3 regions of the Peribacillus sp. BM1 genome follow, and region 1 is predicted to be linked to each of the others. Evidence: riboswitches for the same ligand, from Rfam matches in the RefSeq annotation. Region 1 holds a riboswitch; each other region holds the start of a gene.

Region 1 (5,176 bases):
TAACGGAATTGAAAAAGGTCAGACTGAAGCCGCATATTCAATCGGCATGAATGAAAAACAAATGATGGTGCGAATTATCTTGCCTCAGGCATTGGTTATAGCTTTTCCAAATTTCGCAAATTCAGTGATAGGCTCTTTAAAAGATACCTCGCTTGCTTTTACAATTGGTGTGATGGATATGGTAGGAAGAGGAAATACGCTCATTGCTTCTTCTCTGCACGCACTCGAAGTATATATTACATTGTCAATTATCTATTATGGTGTTGTTATATGCTTGGAAAAAGGGTTTTCACTTTCAGAGAAAAAACTACAAAGGTTTGAAGGAAGCTTGGCGGTAGATACAAAATAATTAGGAGATCTGAAATTATGCAAATTGATATTCCATTTATTTTTACGGCATTAACCGAAATATTCAAAGCACTACCATTGACGATGATTATTACCCTGGTCCCGTTAATGATTGGTTTTCTTATTGGGATTGGAATTACGTTAATTAGGATTCGGAAAGTAAAAGGAATATATCGTTTGGCCAATTTCTATGTGTCATTTTTAAGAGGGACGCCGGCATTGATGCATATTATGCTGATCTATTTGGGCTTGCCACTTCTTATTGACAAAATGGCTGAAACGTTTCACTGGTCCATTCAATCCACTTCCATTCCGATTCTGTTATTTGTTTTAATGGCATTATCCTTGACAGCTGGCGCTTATATGTCAGAAATTATTCGAGCAGGTATATTGGCGGTTGATCAAGGACAGTTAGAAGCAGCTGAATCAATTGGAATGACGGGCTTTCAGGCGATGAGAAGAATTGTCTTCCCACAAGCTATTGCAGTTTCTCTTCCTAATTTATGTAATATCTTTATCGGATTTTTGCATACATCGTCCATTGCTTTTATCGTTTCGCAAAAAGAATTAACGGGTGCTGCCAACATCGTTGCTTCAAATAACTTGAAATTTCTTGAAGCCTATATCGCAGCGGCCTTGATCTATTGGGGCTTAACAATTATCTCAGAAAAAGTTACTGCATTATTAGAAAAAAGAGTAACGGTTTATAATCGAGGGGGTGTAGCATGATACAGCTAAGAAATATCCAGAAATCATTCGGAAGTCAACTCGTGTTAAAAGGAATTGATCTTACAGTAAATAAGGGAGAGGTTGTCTCGATACTTGGACCTAGCGGATCTGGGAAGACAACGTTACTTCGTTGCATCAACTTTCTAGAAAGACCTAATGAGGGTGAAGTAATGGTTGATGATTTTAAGGTAAACAGTAAACAGGTCAATAAAAAAGAAATTCTTACACTTCGGAAAAAAACCGCTATGGTGTTCCAACAATATAACCTATTTAAACATAAAACCGTCATTGAAAATGTGATGGAAGGATTGGTCATTGTTCAGAAACAGCCAAAAGAAACAGCAAGGAAATTGGCAATGGAAGTAATAGAAAAAGTTGGGTTAACGGAGAAAGCAAATGCCTATCCAGTTCAGCTTTCTGGAGGTCAACAGCAGCGGGTAGGTATTGCAAGGGCACTTGCGCTTAATCCAGAGGTGATTTTACTAGATGAACCAACATCAGCACTTGATCCAGAACTTGTCGGAGAGGTGCTTGAGGTAATTAAGCGGATTGCGGATGAAGGGATTGCGATGATTATTGTGACACATGAAGTAAGTTTTGCTAAAGATGTCTCAGATTATATCGTGTTTATGGATCAAGGTGAAGTTGTCGAGGAAGGAATCCCGACAGTTATTTTTAATAATCCTAAAGAAGAAAGAACGAAGAGATTCTTGAAGAGAATAAACAGAGAAGAAGATAATCTTGAATCAAATTTAACTAATGCCATCTAATTACAAGGGAAAATGAAGGAGAAGTGGTGATTTAAAGAGGATGAAAAATACAAGTATAATTCATACTTATTATCTAGGAAAAGTAGGTGAAATGATTGACAAAAACTGTCTGGGAATTTACACTATATTTAACTTAAAGTGCGTGTTCAAAAAGGAGGATAAAAAGAGCCGAGAAGTTCGAGGAGCGCATCTTGAGAGGACCGGAGCGTATGCAGGAATACGTGAGGACCGGAGAGACAGAGCTTTGATGCAATTCGACAGCTATTTTTACCGGACTTTTTGAACATCCTCTCATAATCAACTTTCTTATCAAGAGAGGTGGAGGGACTGGCCCTAAGATACCTCGGCAGCAGACTTGCAATACTGTGCCAATTCCAGCAAGCGAATGCTTGACAGATAAGAAGAGTAAAGTACAGTTTTGTTGCTTAACCTCTTCTTATTTTTGGGAAGGGGTTTTTTCATATCCAAAAACCAGGAGGAGATTCGAATGGGGAGCATTGATGAATTAAAATTAAAGTATATTATATCAAGTCTCAAGGATCTTGAGTTCGGTTCTCTTAACATTACCGTTCATGAAGGTGAAATTACCCAAATTGATGTCACGGAGAAGAAAAGATTCCCAATCTTGAAAAACCAAAAAATTAGGGAACAAGGAAGAGCGTGAATTTAACATAAACAAGATTTGAGCATCTCTAAGAGGTGTTCTTTTTTTATACGGCTAAAACACGGCAATATTAGATTTGTAGGGCTATATAGAATCCGTAAAAGGGCGAGGGGAAAATGCGAACTAAAAATCAATTAGTGGCTGATGGAATTAAATTCTTGATACCAGCTAATCGGAGGATGGATGCTTTTTCATTGATCGTAATCTATGAGACATGGAGAAAGACATAGGTAAATTAGTTGGAATGTAATTTTATGTAAAGTGATAGGTGGTTTTTCTCTTTCAAACATTCCTATAATTGAGCAAAAATTCCTAGATTAATGAATCGGAAATTTGGAAAAGACAGGATAAACGATCGATTTTTTAAAAAAGGCATTTTAATAAAATGAACTTATGGTAGGATAAAAAATAGTGGATAAATGAACAAAAAATTCCAGATTTTTTAATTAAGATTCAATGATTTACAGATACCATGTTAGTAGAAGACAATTTTGAGAGGAGATAAAACCATGAAAAAAAAAGGAACCATTTTATTGATTTTAATAGGTCTCATTTTTGTTTTAGGAGCATGCTCAGGTACAGATGAAAAGGCATCTGCGGACAAAAATCAGGGGAAGAACAAAAATAAGCAATTAGAAGCATCAATTGAGGAAGCATCTTACATCGTTCCAGATATTGAGCATGGCATGCCTGAAAATCAGGATCAAGGAATAATTGCCGTAAAATTAAAGGTAAAGAATCTATCGGATTCATCGATGCTTCTTTCAGAATATGAAGGGGTTAAATTGTATGATGGAGACCAACAGATCAATATAAAGCCAGAATTGTATAATCGAAAAATAGATTTAAATATCGGCACTAGCGGGAATCTCGGTGCTGGAAAGGCAAAATCAATTCTTGCTATTTTCGAAGTGGAAAAGGATAAGGAATATGAAATCGGATTGAATCCGATTTCTAGTGACTTTGAAGAAGATAATCATGAGCTGGTACTCAAGCTTGATACGAAGAAATATGCAGATAGTTATGAAACACTTCAAGATCCTGCGAAAGCCTTCACAGCCTATGTCGATCAAATCTATTACGAAAAGGAAAACAATGATTACGAACAATTCGTATCTGCCGATAAACCAGCTATGCAGGAAGCTGCGAAAAATACGTTCAAAACCGAAGTGAAGGAATTATTTAAAAAGGACTTAACGGATGAGGAAATCGACAAACTATACATTAGCTATCGTGATATTTTGGCAGAAAAAGCAGTGGTCACGTCATCAACTGCAGCATATGCCAATGATAAAGCTATCGTTGCGTTTGATATAACGACACTTCCGTTACAGGAACTATATCAAGACGTGTATGAATATCAAAAAGAATTCCGAGATAAAACAGGTAATTATGATGAAAAGGCAATCGATGAGTACGTTCTATCTAAATTTGACATAATCTTAGATTCAATGGACATGAAGTCCAGTAGCAGAAAAATTGAAGTTTCTCTTGTGAAAAAGAATGGGAAATGGACAATCGACCCGGTTAATAAATATGGGGATAGCTTAGATAAGATTTTTGTAAAAGGATCAATTTACTAAGGAGCCGTGAACAATGTGAATAAAAAGTGGTTATATGCAATTCCGGCAGCCTTTGTTCTAATGATTGCCATCATGGCCACAGTCCTTTTTATCCAGCAAAGTAACAAACCGAAACAAGCTGTGGAGGCCTTTGAACAAGCTGTTGAGCAGAAGAAGCCCAAACAGCTTAAGGAATGGATGATCGCTGATGATAAAAGGGCTGTTATAAATGATGCATCCTTGAAAGCGCTGGTTGCTTATCTAAATGCTAATAATAATAGCTACCAGGTGATCACAGAAAGCTTGGATAAACAAGTGGAAAAGAAAGAATTCAAGACAACCAACCAGCAAATTAGTTTGGTTGAGGCCGGAAAGAAATGGGGTTTGTTTCCGGAGTATAAGTTTAAAGTTAAGACAGCTTACATCAAGGTAACCGGTCAGCATAAAGACGATGAGATTCATCTTACCATCCAAAAATCCAATGATACGCTTAAAAAAGACAAAGAAGAGAAATTATATGGCCCGGTTCTTCCAGGTGCTTATCAAATTAATGTGACCGTGAAAAATAAGCTGGGTACTTTTATAGACAAAAGAAAAGTAGATGTCTGGGGAGGCAGCAATCAAGTAAGCTTGCTTATCGATGACGAAAAAATAGCCCAAAGTGATCAGCGAATTCAAAAAGATGTCATTTCCGCAGTAGAAACCTTCAATAAAGATTTTGTCGTGTATTATACAAACGAATTTGAGGCAAAACATTTTACCAATGTTTCGGACTCGGTTCTAGAAGGTCTTGAATTAGTCAACGTTGAATCAGAATTTGCTGAATTAGAAGAATACGTGGATGAAATTCAAATGCAGCATTTGGGAACAGTTGTGAATCTTGACGATTTGGATATCAATCAAATTCATGATGAATGGACTGCAGATGTCGAAGCTTTTGTTGCATATAATAATAAGTTCAAAATCCGAGGCATCGATAGGTATGAAGATATGTCCTATAAAGAGATTCGCACATATAGCTTGAAGTATGATGTTAAAAGAAAAAAATGGCTCATTGATGAAGCGGATCGGGTCCCTGCGGATGGCTCGGAAAAAGATAGTTG
Region 2 (5,176 bases), 2.1 Mb from region 1:
AAGTTTTAATCGGTTGAAGGACTTCGTCTGGAACCCCTGATACATGAAGGGGGATTTCAAGACCGAAGATATCGTCGTGAACGGTTTCGATCTGATTCAATTCGCCTTCAAGGGCAGCTTGAATCATCGCGCGCGTGTAAGCAAGCTTCATTCGGCTTCCTGTTCCATATTCCCCGCCTGTCCATCCTGTGTTTACTAGGAAGACTCTAGAGTTGTTCTCATCGATTTTTTTGCCGAGCATTTCTGCATACCGTGTCGCTGGTAATGGTAGGAATGGCGATCCGAAGCATGTTGAGAATGTTGCTTCTGGTGTTGTAACACCCCGTTCTGTTCCAGCCAATTTACTTGTGTAGCCACTTAAGAAATGGTACATGGCTTGTTCTTTCGAAAGCTTCGAGATTGGAGGCAACACGCCAGAGGCATCTGCCGTTAAGAAAATGATAGTATTCGGGTGACCAGCTACACTCGGATTAACGATATTACCGATTCCTTGTAGCTGGTAAGCGGCACGTGTATTTTCCGTTAATGTAGCATCATCATAATCAGCTACACGTGTGTCTGGATTCACAACTACATTTTCCAAAACAGCACCAAAGCGAATGGCGTCGAAAATTTGCGGTTCTTTTTCGCGTGAAAGATTGATGGTTTTGGCATAACAACCGCCTTCGATGTTGAAAACGCCGCTAGAAGACCAGCCATGCTCGTCGTCACCAATTAATTTCCGGCTTGGGTCAGCGGATAAAGTGGTCTTACCTGTCCCGGACAAACCGAAGAACAAAGCAACATCACCCTCTCTGCCAACGTTTGCTGAACAGTGCATCGGAAGAATTCCTGCTTCGGGGAGCAAGTAATTCATGACGGAGAAAATCGATTTCTTCATTTCTCCAGCATATTCAGTTCCACCGATTAATACGGTACGTCGTTCAAATGAAATGATGATGAACGTTTCTGATTGCGTTCCATCTACTGCAGGGTCCGCTTTGAAGTTAGGAGCGGAAATAACCGTAAATTCTGCTTGATGACCGAGTAAATCTTCATCATTCGGACGCACAAACAATTGATGGGCAAACAAGTTGTGCCAAGCATACTCGTTGATAACCTGAATTGGAAGTCGGTGCTGTACATCTGCACCAGCAAATCCTTTGAATACAAAAATCTCTTCTTTTTGTTTTAAATAGTTTATTACTTTATTGTAAAGGCTTGCAAAAGTATCTTCAGAAATAGGTTGATTCACCGGACCCCAGTCGATTTTGTCTTTGAACGCTAATTCTTCCACTATATATTTATCTTTAGGAGAGCGTCCTGTGTATTTGCCTGTTTCTGCACGAACTGCGCCCGTTGATGTAAGAACTCCTTCATTTCGTTTAAGAACTTTCTCAACTAATTGAGGAACAGAAAGCTGTACGTTTACATTTGATCCAGCTAATAATTGATGTAACTCATTTGAAATGCCCACAGTATTCATATATGAGATACCTTCCTTCACCCTTATTTATAGAAATAGTATAACACATTGACTTTATTAGTCTATACTAATTATAGCATTTAACACATTTTTTTCTGGAATAGGTATTTTATTCAAGAGATAGACGATATACATAGAATCAATCAACCTATAAATGAAACTATTCTTAAGGAAAAAAATCTTGACACTATTCCTTGTAGTACGTTATTATTTTAAATTGTACGGATTCTCTTATCCCGAGTTGGTGGAGGGACAGGCCCTAAGAAACCCAGCAACCTGCCGAAGTGTAGAAAGTTTGCGAAAGATTGATTGCAGATAAAAGTAATTGTCTTTTAATAATTTTGGCGTTGGTGCTAACCTGAGCAAGGTAAAAAACCCTTGAACGATAAGAGTGAAAGGATAGATTCAGTCAATAAACCTTTCCTCAATGACGGGGAAGGTTTTTATGTTTTTCGGGAACACTGATGAACAACGCTGAGAAGATCTGCATCTATTATAGAAACCGATAAGGGAACGAGCTCCGTCAAAACAAAAAAGGTGAATGAGATGGATGGGGTAAAAGCCTCCGTTTGCGTACCTAACACATAATTTCAATAATTAGGAGGAATTAAGATGTCAACAAAACGTCGTCTTTTTACTTCTGAGTCTGTTACAGAAGGCCATCCGGATAAGATTTGTGATCAGATTTCAGATTCAATTTTAGATGCTATCCTGGAAAAGGATGCAAACGCGCGTGTTGCGTGTGAAACTTCGGTAACTACTGGTCTTGTACTAGTAGCTGGTGAAATCACAACTTCCGCATATGTAGACATTCCGCGTATTGTTCGCGATACTATTGCTGGGATTGGTTATACCCGTGCGAAATTCGGCTTTGATGCTGAGACATGCGCTGTTTTAAGTTCAATTGATGAGCAATCAGCAGATATCGCTTTAGGTGTTGATCAAGCACTTGAATCACGTGAAGGTACAATGAGCGATGCTGAAATCGAAGCAATCGGTGCAGGGGACCAAGGTTTAATGTTTGGATTTGCTTGTAATGAAACAGAAGAGCTTATGCCACTTCCGATTTCATTGGCTCACAAACTTTCCCACCGTTTGACTGCTGTTCGTAAAGACGGCACATTAGCTTACTTGCGCCCAGATGGAAAAACGCAAGTAACGATCGAATACGATGAGAACAATCAACCGGCTCGTGTTGATACAATTGTTATCTCTACACAGCATGACGAAGACACTACGCTAGAGCAAATTCAAGCTGACCTGAAAGAACACGTGATTAAAGCAGTTGTTCCAGCTGAATTGATCGATGCTGAAACAAAGTACTTCATTAATCCAACAGGCCGCTTCGTTATTGGTGGACCTCAAGGAGATGCGGGTCTTACAGGACGTAAGATTATCGTTGACACATACGGCGGGTACGCTCGTCACGGCGGTGGCGCATTCTCAGGTAAGGATGCAACGAAGGTGGACCGCTCTGCAGCCTATGCGGCTCGTTATGTTGCGAAAAACATCGTAGCAGCTGGTCTTGCTGATAAAGCGGAAGTTCAATTGGCTTATGCAATCGGTGTAGCGAAACCAGTGTCAATTGCGATCGATACATTCGGAACAGGAACAGTATCTGAAGATGTATTAGTAGACTTAGTTCGTGCTAACTTCGACCTTCGTCCTGCTGGTATTATCAAAATGCTTGACCTGCGCCGCCCAATTTACAAGCAAACAGCAGCATACGGACATTTCGGCCGTACAGACGTTGATCTTCCTTGGGAACGTACAGACAAAGCAGCAACATTGAAAGAACAAGCTCAATAATAGTAAAAAGAGGAATCCACATTGTGGGTTTCTTTTTTTGTATGGGGAATCTGAAACACAATTCCTGAGATTGGTGGGTAAATTAGGAGAAGTGGTGAGTAAATGGGAAGGAGAACCTCGAGAGCTGTTGGATCATAGACTAATTCTAGAGAGGCAACTTTGCTTGGACATAAATATAAAATAAAAACGACTCCAGTGCTTAGAGTCGTTGAAATAAGATTTTTTATTCTTCAATCTGTTTCTCATTCTTGTAGTACTGTCCTTTTTCAGCGTATTCGCGGACGATGCGTTCCATGTCTTTCCGGTCTGCATCGTTCAGCTCACGCACGACTTTGGCGGGACGTCCGAAAGCGAGTGTATTTGGTGGAATCACTTTCCCTTGCGGCACGAGACTACCAGCACCAATGAAAGCTCCTTCGCCAATTTCTGCTTCATCAAGAATGATTGACCCCATTCCGATAAGTGCTCCTTTGCGGATTTTGCAGCTATGTAGGGTGACCTGATGACCGACTGTGACTTCATCTTCAATGATGAGCGGGTTGTTCGGGCTTTGATGAAGAACACTGTTGTCTTGAATATTTACTTTGTTTCCAATGATTGTTGGAGCTACGTCCCCACGAATCACAGAATTGAACCAGATGGTTGACTCTTCGCCAATTTTTACATCGCCCGTTACAACAGCGTTATCGGCGAGGTAGGCACTGGCTGATATTTCCGGTTTTTTTCCTTTATAAGCGTAAAGAATCATCTTTGAACCATATCCTTTCCGTTTAGATGTTTTTTAGGTATTATTTTTACTATACAATAATCTGCGATATTTCGTTATAATAAGGTTCACACATCATGCCAGAAGACTTGATAATTGTTTGTACATTTAATTTAAGATGAGGGTATGATAGTCTGTTGATCCGGGATAAAATAAAGAATAGCAAAGTGTAAATGAAGATTTAGCAACTAGAGATATAGTAGGAGGAGATTTTCATATGTGGAAATGGGAGGCAGACGTTACCCCAAAAGGAGTCATCGTCATCGTTCATGGTGCCATGGAGCATCACGGGCGTTATAAATGGCTATCGCAAATGTGGCGGTCCGCCGGTTACCATGTGATTATGGGAGATCTTCCAGGACAGGGTATGACAACCCGTGCATTTAGAGGACATATTGAATCTTTTGATCAATATTTAATAGAAGTAAAAAGCTGGATTGAGGAAGCGTATCAATATTCACTGCCCGTTTTTTTACTCGGACATAGTATGGGCGGATTAATTGCGATCCGATTACTTCAGCAGGAAGAAGTGGATTTGGCCGGGGTCATTCTCTCGTCCCCTTGTTTAGGTTTAGTGAAACACCCATCCAAGCTAATGACTGCAATTTCGTTAGGGTTGAATGTTACGTATCCGACCTTCCGAGTGGAATCTGGCTTATCACCTGAGCTTGCCACTAGAAATGAGGAAGTAAGGGAGTCAGACTTAAACGATTCGCTATACGTGACGAAAGTTTCGGTCAGATGGTACCGCGAACTTACGAAAAACATGAAAGAAGCCTTTGAAGATATTCCTGAATTTCAGGATATTCCGCTTTTGCTCATGCAGGGTGGCGATGACCGAGTCGTCGATAAACGCCCAGTTCGTGAATGGTTTAATTATAATCTTTGCAGTGAAAAACAATACAAAGAATGGCCGCATTTATATCATGAAATATTTAATGAACCGGAGCGCGATGATGTATTTCAATATGCGCTAGGTTTTGTGGAAACGAGATTAAAGACGCTCGGGTATGTCCTTTAATCTATGGGAAAAGAAAGGGGTTTCCTAAACATCGTTTATCTCATGAAGACATGACCGATTAAACGATGTTTCGAATGTGAGGTCAGACTGTTTGGGATAACCTCCTTGTCTTGTT
Region 3 (5,176 bases), 910 kb from region 1:
ATATCGCTGACCGGATATTATCAGGTGATGAAGGTACACTTGAACAGTATTTAACATTTTTAAAAAGTGGCAGCTCGGAATATCCGCTTGAATTGCTAAAGAAAACTGGAGTCGATCTTACTAAACCAGAGCCGATTGAAAATGCGTTGAAGATATTTAGTGGACTAGTGAAGGAATTTGGCGAATTGTTGGAGAAGTAATATTTTAAAAGAGGCTAATCTCTAAAGGTCTAATCCTTTACTGAGATAGCCTTTTTTAAAATCAATAAATCATGCTACTTTGACAATCTTTGTGAAAAGCGTACTATTGTAGAAGAACATTAATTAAAAAATTTAAGGAAGATAAAATGAACTCAACGGTAAGCTATATAAAAGAATGGCAAGTAGCATTAGAAAATGAAATCCGCCATTTAAAAAAATACGGAAGTACAAAATATCACGTTTTGAATGGTCATTTGATAGATCAGGTAGATGGATTTACTTATTATTTCGAAACGATTGGATCGCTGAGGATTCCAGTCGGATCATTCGTTCGACTGGAATGGGGAGGAATCAAGCAGGAAGGATTAGTGCTCTCGTCTGAAGGCAAAAGCATCATATTATCTTTTGAAAAAACACTTGGAGATTTGATTTCCGAGGCTTTTCTTTACCATGACCCATGGGAGCTTTTGGAGCAATTAATTGAGCGCTTAGACGAAGTGAAAAAAAGTAAGAAAAAGCGGCTTCGAGTCAAACGGTTGATGGACCCTTCGATGGAGAGCAGGCATCCGATAGATCAGAAACATAGTAATGTTAAGGAGCTTTTTTTACGCTCTAATTTTAATCCAATTACATACGTTTGGGGACCCCCGGGAACTGGAAAAACATATACATTGGCGCGGATTGCAGCGAATCATTATTTAAAAGGAAAAAAACTTTTAGTTCTGTCTCATAGCAACCAAGCCGTGGATGTACTAATGGCAGAAATCGCTACATTTACAAAAAAGAAAAACCGCTTTAAAGAAGGAGATATTTTAAGGTACAGTTCGCAAACAGGAGAAAGCTTAGCGAGTCATCCTGATATCATCTCAAGTCAGTTGTTAGAAAAGCATGAACCTGATTTAGTTGAAGACAAGGAAAAACTAACTGAAGAGAAGCGGCTCTTAAAACAAGATTTATCAGGTTCATTTAGCAAGCGAGATACAGATCGATTAATTGAATTGGAAAAAACACTTGGCAAAGTTATAGAAAAATTTCGTCGTAAGGAAATGGAGCTTGTCAAAGAAGCTAAAATCGTTGGTAGCACACTGGCAAAAACAGCAAGCGACAGCACACTTTATGAACAGGAATATGATTTAGTCATTCTTGATGAAGCGAGTATGGCTTATGTCCCACAAGTTGCATTTGCTGCATCGTTAGGCAAGAATATCATTGTCTGTGGTGATTTTAAACAATTGCCGCCAATTGCTTCAGCTCGTGATGAATCAGTGAATAAATGGTTAAAAGAAGATATTTTTCATTGTTCAGGAGTTGCGAATGTAGTGAATGAAGGGAAGCTCCATCCACATTTGTTTCTGTTAAAAGAACAACGCAGAATGCATCCAGATATTTCGGCCTTCACGAATAAACATATTTATCATTCCCGAGTTTGTGATCATGAAAGTGTACAAGCAAGCCGTGCAAAAATTGCTAAGAGAAGACCATTTCCTAATCGTGCCTTAATGCTGTTAGAAACGAGTGGAACTGGTGAACATTGTATAGCGGAGCGAACATCGAAATCGAGGATGAATCTTTGGCAGCTGTTCTTGTCGTTCCAACTTCTTCATGAAGCGTATTCAAACGGTGCACGTTCCATCGGATATGTGACACCGTATCGAACTCAATCTCGTCTTATGGATCTATTATTACAAGAAGTATATGCGAAAGAGCTTGAACAAGCTGATATTATTGCAGCAACTGTTCATCGATTTCAGGGAAGTGAACGTGATGTAATGATATTTGACACAGTCGACAGTTATCCTGAAACACGTGCTGGGATGCTTTTGACTGGAAAGAATAGTGAGCGGCTCATTAATGTCGCAATTACGAGAACGAAAGGAAAATTCATCCAAGTAAGCGATACGGACTATATTCGAAAAAACGTTTATAAAGGTAAAACATTACGTAAGCTTGTGGATCATCAAACAACCTTTGGACATACAGTTGCAACCAGGGACATTGGCAAGTGGATTCAAAATCATCATCCTAAGCTTCAGTGGATGCATGCGCGTAAGTTGGATGCTCTAAGTGAGGATATTAAAAAAGCATGTCACTCAATTATCTTGTCTATACCTGATAAAGGAATAGTTACAGAAGATTGGTTGAATATGCTGAATTGTAAACAAAAACATGTTAAAATCACGCTTATTTCCATTCGTCCGCTTCCAGGTTTGGCCGTGCAAGAACAGATTGAAACAAATATTGCTTTTCCATTTGTCATCATTGATAAGCAATATCTCTGGCTAGGAATGCCGCTTGAAGCAGCAAGTAGACTTTCCCCACCTTATGTGGCTGCACGACTTGATTCAGTTGCGGTTGTTGAATATTTTCTTACACAACTACCTAGCGTAGAATAGAAGAAACTATAAGGGGCATATCTCAAAAGGTCTGACCTCGCACTCTAAATCAGTATGTAGTGTATCTATCACTTATCCTATACTGTATTTAGTTGTTGCGGGGTCAGACCTTTCTTTGAGGACATCCCCCTTCTTAATTATCCCAGTATTACAATGTGTGAATAAATATTATTCAAACAATTCCGATGAAAAATATATGATTTAATCTTGACAATCAGTTATTAGAATATTATGATAAAATTAACTTAATACTTCTTATCAAGAGAAGCCGAGGGAATGGCCCGATGAAGCTTCAGCAACCTCTACAACTAGTAGAAAGGTGCTAATTCCTGCAAGCATTGGCTTGTCAGATAAGGGTGACTACGCATAAAGTCCTCTTTCTATCAGGAAAGAGGACTTTATGCGTTTAATATAGATTAAACCCTTTGAATGTAGACCGTACAAAGGATCATAACTAATTTACTAAGAGAGAAGGTCAACAAATGCCCAATGTAGTGATTTTATCTGGAAGCCCTTCAGCAACATCTAGGACTGATGTAGTTTTAAAATTTGTTCAATCGTTGTTAGAAAAGGAGAATATAACGGTAAAGTATATTTCCGTTTTAGATATTTCTGCTGAGGATTTGCTTTATGCACGCTATAATAGCACTGGAATTAAACAAATAGCAAAATCAATCGAGGAAGCGGATGGGGTGATTATTGGTTCACCTGTGTACAAAGCTTCTTATACAGGTATTTTAAAATCTCTAATCGATTTATTACCAGAAAGTGCGTTTAAAGGAATTCCAGTGTTACCGCTAATGGTCGGTGGGAGTAAAGCGCATTTATTAGCAATCGATTTTGCCTTAAAACCGCTTATAACTACTTTAAAAGGAAGAGCCACTCAAGGGACTTATATTATAGATAATCAAATTGATAAAGAAAATAGTTTACAGCCTATTACTGATCAAGATATTCAAACTCGACTTAATAACAATTTAGAGGAGTTTCTCCAAACCATTAAACAAACTAAACCAATAATCGCTTAAGACTACATTTAGCACCAATTTACATCATTAAAAAACGAATGGGTGGTAATGATTATGACAAAAAAAAGAATTTATTTAAATGCATTTGATATGAACTGCGCAGGGCATCAATCCCCTGGGCTTTGGACACATCCAGACGATCAATCATCTACGTACAAAGATGCAGAATACTGGACGCATCTTGCAAAAGTACTGGAAAAAGGGAGATTCGATGCCATATTCCTTGCCGATGTCCTTGGAACATATGATGTATACCAAGGTTCTCGCGATGCAGCAGTTCGTCAGGGTGCTCAAGTTCCAGTCAATGATCCCGCATTTGTTGTTCCGATCATGGCGCAAGTTACAAAGCACTTAGGATTTGGCTTAACTGCGTCGACAAGCTATGAACATCCCTATCTATTTGCTCGACGAATTTCGACATTGGATCATTTAACAAAAGGGAGAATCGGTTGGAATATCGTAACATCTTATTTAAATAGTGCTGCACGCAATCTTGGCTTAGATCAACAAATTAATCATGATAATCGTTACGATATAGCTGATGAATACTTAGATGTTGTCTATAAACTATGGGAAGCTAGTTGGGAAGATGATGCAGTCGTAGTGGATAAGGAAAAAGGGATTTATGCAGATCCAGAAAAAGTTCATGATATCGATCATGATGGTGAATTTTATAAAGTTCCAGGAGCTCACCTATGTGAACCTTCACCACAACGTACTCCTGTAATATTCCAAGCTGGGGCATCACCAAAAGGAACGAAATTTGCAGCAAAGCATGCAGAACTTGTTTTCATTGGTTCAACATCGATGGAACGTACAAAAAACACTGTTACCTCTTTTAGAGAAGAGGCAGTGAAGGCAGGTCGGAAAGCAGATGAAATCAAGATTCTTACATTGATTACGCCAATTGTAGGTGCGACTCAAGAAGAGGCTGAAGCTAAATATTTGGATTATAAAAAGCATGCCAGTTATGAGGGATCACTTGCATTATTCGGTGGCTGGACTGGTGTGGATATGGAAGGGGTGGACCCTAAGGAAAAAATTCAATATGTAAAGAATGATGCCATCCAATCAACATTAAAATCGATGTCCGATTTTACTGTTGAAGAAGTCGCCGAATTTATTGGAGTAGGAGGCATGGGACCTGTTGTTGTTGGTTCGCCTGAACAAGTGGCAAATTCTTTAGAGGAATGGATCGATGTTACAGGAGTGGATGGTTTTAATATTGCTTATGCGGTTACACCTGGTACTTTTGAAGAATTTGTCGAATATGTGATTCCAATTTTACAAGAGCGAGGTTTAGTCAGAAAAGAATACGAAGAAGGAACCTTCCGAAACAACCTATTTGGCAGTGATTATTTGCCGGATCACCATCATGGAAGACAATATCGTAAAAGACTTTTTCCAGCAACTAGTCTGTAACTTGTTAACTAGATATATTGTTGTGGTATTATCGCCGATTCGTGCGAGTCTCTAAATCTAATTTTAGCTATATAATGATCGAATGATAGGCAATCAAATTATTGATTGTCTATTTTTGTGGAGAACACAATCA

Evidence for each region. Region 1 has a riboswitch for S-adenosylmethionine ahead of AC1MGI_RS11355 (YezD family protein). Riboswitches for the same ligand answer to the same signal wherever they lie in the genome.
Region 2: it holds a riboswitch for S-adenosylmethionine, as region 1 does, so the genes downstream of both, metK (methionine adenosyltransferase) here and AC1MGI_RS11355 (YezD family protein) in region 1, are expected to answer to the same signal.
Region 3: it holds a riboswitch for S-adenosylmethionine, as region 1 does, so the genes downstream of both, ssuE (NADPH-dependent FMN reductase) here and AC1MGI_RS11355 (YezD family protein) in region 1, are expected to answer to the same signal.

Annotation. Positions count from the first base shown of each region.
Region 1 covers NZ_CM155259.1:2,353,955-2,359,130, forward strand. Annotated here, with positions in the region: gene AC1MGI_RS11340 (amino acid ABC transporter permease) at 1-349, shown strand, start outside; gene AC1MGI_RS11345 (amino acid ABC transporter permease) at 367-1,077, shown strand; gene AC1MGI_RS11350 (amino acid ABC transporter ATP-binding protein) at 1,074-1,847, shown strand; SAM riboswitch class I at 2,151-2,250, shown strand; gene AC1MGI_RS11355 (YezD family protein) at 2,335-2,511, shown strand; gene AC1MGI_RS11360 (DUF5105 domain-containing protein) at 3,021-4,094, shown strand; gene AC1MGI_RS11365 (TcaA second domain-containing protein) at 4,110-5,176, shown strand, end outside.
Region 2 covers NZ_CM155259.1:280,249-285,424, reverse strand. Annotated here, with positions in the region: gene pckA (phosphoenolpyruvate carboxykinase (ATP)) at 1-1,465, opposite strand, end outside; SAM riboswitch class I at 1,694-1,857, shown strand; gene metK (methionine adenosyltransferase) at 2,078-3,274, shown strand; gene AC1MGI_RS01360 (gamma carbonic anhydrase) at 3,498-4,019, opposite strand; gene AC1MGI_RS01355 (alpha/beta hydrolase) at 4,258-5,061, shown strand.
Region 3 covers NZ_CM155259.1:3,264,991-3,270,166, reverse strand. Annotated here, with positions in the region: gene pepF (oligoendopeptidase F) at 1-200, shown strand, start outside; gene AC1MGI_RS15790 (AAA domain-containing protein) at 347-2,593, shown strand; SAM riboswitch class I at 2,846-2,950, shown strand; gene ssuE (NADPH-dependent FMN reductase) at 3,076-3,621, shown strand; gene AC1MGI_RS15780 (LLM class flavin-dependent oxidoreductase) at 3,676-5,043, shown strand.